DNA from 2 places in the Sporofaciens sp. JLR.KK001 genome. Region 1 is predicted to be linked to the other one. Evidence: a T-box and tRNA genes for the amino acid it is inferred to sense, from the RefSeq annotation. Region 1 holds a T-box; the other holds one or more tRNA genes.
What was found. The T-box of region 1 lies ahead of tyrS (tyrosine--tRNA ligase). A T-box ahead of a tRNA ligase gene usually reads a tRNA of that ligase, here a tRNA-Tyr.
Positions count from the first base shown of each region.

Region 2: it encodes a tRNA-Tyr, which carries the amino acid that the T-box ahead of tyrS (tyrosine--tRNA ligase) is inferred to sense. The anticodon was not compared.

Region 1 covers NZ_JAYMNO010000001.1:4,760,547-4,763,000, forward strand. The annotation lists gene tyrS (tyrosine--tRNA ligase) at 48-1,271, opposite strand; T-box leader at 1,416-1,685, opposite strand; gene VSQ62_RS24215 (sensor histidine kinase) at 1,803-2,454, opposite strand, start outside.
Region 2 covers NZ_JAYMNO010000002.1:915,266-917,719, reverse strand. The annotation lists rRNA gene VSQ62_RS29610 (23S ribosomal RNA) at 1-1,081, shown strand, start outside; tRNA gene VSQ62_RS29605 (tRNA-Asp) at 1,154-1,227, shown strand; tRNA gene VSQ62_RS29600 (tRNA-Val) at 1,234-1,306, shown strand; tRNA gene VSQ62_RS29595 (tRNA-Tyr) at 1,316-1,397, shown strand; tRNA gene VSQ62_RS29590 (tRNA-Thr) at 1,476-1,548, shown strand; tRNA gene VSQ62_RS29585 (tRNA-Met) at 1,579-1,652, shown strand; tRNA gene VSQ62_RS29580 (tRNA-Phe) at 1,656-1,728, shown strand; tRNA gene VSQ62_RS29575 (tRNA-Lys) at 1,753-1,825, shown strand; gene VSQ62_RS29570 (transposase domain-containing protein) at 2,247-2,454, opposite strand, start outside.

The DNA.
Region 1 (2,454 bases):
AGGGCCGCCGATTTAACGATGATATCGTCATTCGGCAGCCCCTTTTATTATTTCATGACTATTTTCTTAAAATTCTTCTTTCCCTTCTTCAGCACGATTCCTTCGCCGCCAAGCCTGTCGCCTGTGAATTCTGTATAGATATCCGTAAGCTTCTCCCCGTCTGCCGATACGCCTCCCTGGGTGACCGCACGACGCGCCTCGGATTTGCTTGGAACTAAGCCCGCCTTCACCAGCATCGTCAGGATATCGATCTTACCGTCCGTAAGGTCCGCTGCCGTCAGTTCAACGCAAGGCATATCCACCGCCGCCCCCTGGCTGAACAGCGCCTTCGCTGCAGCGAGCGCTTTCTTGGCCTCTTCCTCGCCGTGAACCATCTTGGTCAACTCGAATGCAAGGATCTCTTTGGCTGTGTTGAGCTGCGCCCCTTCCCAAGAATCCATCTTATCGATCTCCTCAAGCGGAAGGAATGTCAGCATACGGATACATTTCAGTACGTCTGCATCTGCAACATTTCTCCAATACTGATAGAACTCGAACGGAGTCGTCTTCTCCGGATCAAGCCATACCGCGCCCTTCTGGGTCTTCCCCATCTTCTTCCCTTCGGAATTCAGCAGCAGCGTGATCGTCATTGCGCTTGCGTTCTTGCCAAGCTTACGGCGGATCAGCTCTGTTCCCCCTAACATATTGCTCCACTGATCGTCGCCGCCAAACTGCAGGTTACAGCCGTATTTCTGGAACAATGCATAGAAGTCGTAGCTCTGCATGATCATGTAATTGAATTCAAGGAAGCTAAGTCCCTTCTCCATTCTCTGCTTGTAGCACTCTGCCGTCAGCATCCTGTTCACGCTGAAATGCGCGCCTACCTCCCGCAGCACCTCGATGTAATTCAGATCCTTAAGCCAGTCCGCATTGTTGACCATCAGCGCTTTTCCTTCTGACAAATCAATAAAACGGCTCATCTGCTTCTTGAAGCAGTCGCAGTTATGCTGTATCGTCTCCTCCGTCATCATCTGGCGCATATCCGTTCTGCCGGAAGGATCCCCGATCATCGCCGTCCCGCCTCCGATCAGGGCGATCGGTTTATTCCCCGCCTCCTGAAGACGCTTCATCAGGCACAATGCCATAAAGTGCCCCACATGAAGGCTGTCTGCCGTCGGATCAAATCCGATGTAGAAGGTTGCCTTGCCGTTATTGATCAGCTCTCTGATCTCCTCCTCGTCTGTCACCTGCGCGATCAGACCTCTTGCCTGTAATTCTTCATAAATTCCCATAATCCATGTATCTCCTCTCTTTTACTTTCACGTAACAACGAGCCGAATTGGAGTCAAAGACCCCGCGGCAGTCGCCAAATGCGCATGCAAGCATGCCCGCTTGGCTCGTTGCTCGCGGGAATAAAAAAAACGCCCTTATCATAAGATAAGGACGGATCATTCCCGTGGTACCACCTTGATTCACCGGTCACTCGCATCACCGGTCTTAGTAAGCCGCAGATCACGGCCCTGCATGTTAACGTATGCCCTACGTCACAGCCTACTCGCTTGCTTCCGTCTTCTAATCCCCGGCGCACGCTTTCGGTGTGCAGCTCCAAGATGTATTCATGATCCATTCCTTCATGCGCCTCTCATCAGCCGGCGGCTTTCTGTATGGGTGTATAGATCACTACTTTTTCTTTTCAAAGCCTTTTCACATATGCGATATATGTTTGAATAGAATCCTACCGCATTTATCAAACTTTGTCAAGACAGATTTTTGTTAAAATATTTTATTATATTTTATGAAATATCTCAGGCAGTCAGATCATCCTATGTCTTATAAAAGCGTATCCGAAACTGCCCGCCGCCTTTTGCCGCATTCTGTGCCTGGATCACCGCATTCTCCCGCGCAAGTATCATCTGAGCCAGCGCAAGCCCGATTCCGAAGCTGTCTGTTCCGGCATTCTCTCCCCGATAGAACCGCTCGAACAGATGAGGCAGGTCTTCCTTGGGGATCCCCGGTCCCGAGTCCGTGATCACTATCTCCGTATAGAGCGGATTCTCATCACAGCCAATAGACAGGCTTCCTCCGTCCGGCGTATACTCTAACCCGTTCTTGATCACATTCTGGACTGCCTCCAGCGTCCATGCATAGTCTCCAGTGAATCTCTTGCCTTCTGCTCCGGTGACATACAATCTCTTGTCATGCACCTCCATGGCGATCTCGAAGGGCAGGATCGCCTCTCTTAAGAACCTGTCCATACAGATGGTCTCCTTTTGCAGCACGATGCTCCCGGCTTCCAGCTTGGACATCTTAAGAAGCGCCGTTACCAGCCATTCGATCTTCGAAAGCATCCTCCCTGACTCCCGCAGCAGATACCGCCCTGTATCTGAGTCGATCTCCCGGCTCTTCATACGCTCCAGCAAAATGTTAAGAGACGTAAGCGGCGTCCGTATCTGATGGGAAATGTCCGCAAGCGCG
Region 2 (2,454 bases), on a different contig from region 1:
AGTATACGGGCTGACGCCTGCCCGGTGCTGGAAGGTTAAGAGGAGAGGTTAGCGAAAGCGAAGCTTAGAATTGAAGCCCCAGTAAACGGCGGCCGTAACTATAACGGTCCTAAGGTAGCGAAATTCCTTGTCGGGTAAGTTCCGACCCGCACGAAAGGCGTAATGATTTGGGCACTGTCTCGACAATGCACCCGGTGAAATTGAAGTACCAGTGAAGATGCTGGTTACCCGCGCCAGGACGGAAAGACCCCATGGAGCTTTACTCCAGCTTGATACTGGGATTCGGTATTGCATGTACAGGATAGGTGGGAGGCAGAGAAGTGGTGACGCCAGTTGCCATGGAGCCGCTGTTGGGATACCACCCTTGCAGTATTGGATTTCTAACCAGAGGCCGTAAGCCGGCCTGGGGACAATGTCAGGTGGGGAGTTTGACTGGGGCGGTCGCCTCCGAAAGGGTATCGGAGGCGCTCAAAGGTTCCCTCAGAATGGACGGAAACCATTCGGAGAGCGCAAAGGCAGAAGGGAGCTTGACTGCGACACCGACGGGTGGGGCAGGTACGAAAGTAGGACTTAGTGATCCGGTGGTATAAAGTGGGATTGCCATCGCTCAACGGATAAAAGCTACCCTGGGGATAACAGGCTTATCACTCCCAAGAGTTCACATCGACGGAGTGGTTTGGCACCTCGATGTCGGCTCATCGCATCCTGGGGCTGAAGTAGGTCCCAAGGGTTGGGCTGTTCGCCCATTAAAGCGGTACGCGAGCTGGGTTCAGAACGTCGTGAGACAGTTCGGTCCCTATCCGGCGTGGGCGTAGGATATTTGAGAGGAGCTGTCCTTAGTACGAGAGGACCGGGATGGACTGGCCGCTGGTGTATCTGTTGACTTATCAAGGTCATGGCAGAGTAGCCAAGCCGGGAGGGGATAAACGCTGAAGGCATCTAAGCGTGAAGCCCCCCTCAAGATGAGATATCCCAACGCAAGTTGTAAGACCCCTTGAAGACGACAAGGTAGATAGGGCGGAGGTGGAAGTGCAGTAATGTATGGAGCTGACCGCAACTAATCGGTCGAGGGCATGACCAAAGCGGAGATAGGTAAGAGGATGAATAAGATTTCTTGTATGCAGTTTTGAAGGTATATGAATACCTTTTATATGGCCCAGTGGCTCAGTTGGTTAGAGCGCCGCCCTGTCACGGCGGAGGTCGAGAGTTCGAGTCTCTTCTGGGTCGTTATATGGGATCTTAGCTCAGCTGGGAGAGCATCTGCCTTACAAGCAGAGGGTCATAGGTTCGAGCCCTATAGGTCCCATATATATTTGGATGGGTTCCCGAGTGGCCAAAGGGGGCAGACTGTAAATCTGTTGGCAACGCCTTCGAAGGTTCGAATCCTTCCCCATCCATTGGTGGCAAAGTGTGAATCGTTTGCTAAAACCAAAACGGTTCGAATCCTTTCCCATCTTAAGTCTATGATAATACGTGCCGATGTGGCTCAATTGGCAGAGCAGCTGATTTGTAATCAGCAGGTTATCGGTTCGAGTCCGATCATCGGCTTGGCTTCGTAAGAAGCAAATAATAGAATATCGCGGGGTGGAGCAGTCTGGAAGCTCGTCGGGCTCATAACCCGAAGGTCGTAGGTTCAAATCCTGCCCCCGCAATCCGCCCAGATAGCTCAGTTGGTAGAGCAGAGGACTGAAAATCCTCGTGTCGCTGGTTCGATTCCGGCTCTGGGCATTTTGTTTACTCAAATTATGATATGGGTGTGTAGCTCAGTTGGTAGAGCACTTGACTTTTAATCAAGTTGTCCCGGGTTCGAACCCCGGCACGCTCAGTGAAAGAAATAGCCCAGAAACGTAGATTTTAAGCGGTTTCTGGGCTGTTTCAGTGTTTGTTTCAATTCTTATTAATTCCTTTATTTTTTCATAGCAATATTATAGCTTTTCCAGGGCTACTATAGCAAAATTATAGCAGATCATAGTGCGATTGCACTGTTTATTTTTTCATGTACAGCTTCTTTCTTTTGTAAGCGATGAATAACCTACCGGTTTTACATATTCTAAAATCTGTGGGAAATCTTTTTGACTGACAAGTGAATGACGTGATTCAAGATTTGTTTATAATCAAGTTCTTAATGAACCGAAGTATATAAGAATTATAAGTTCAAAACTGGAAAGGTTCATAGAATCCTGGAACTATAAGCGAATACAGCTTTTATCAACGATTGTTTTTTCATCACAAATAAGGGGCAGCTATCAAAGCGGTATCTGCCCCCGGTTCTCCGGTGTTTCTGTTTCCGTGTCCATCACCTTGGAACATCGTTCCTTTATAAAGTCGTTCCACGGCATCATTGCTTCCACACCTGCGGGCTCCTGTTTATAGTCTGGCATGTAAAGCAATAGTGTGTAAAGGTATTGAAACACGTTCAGGTTATTTGCTTTTGCCGTTTCTACCAGGCTGTAG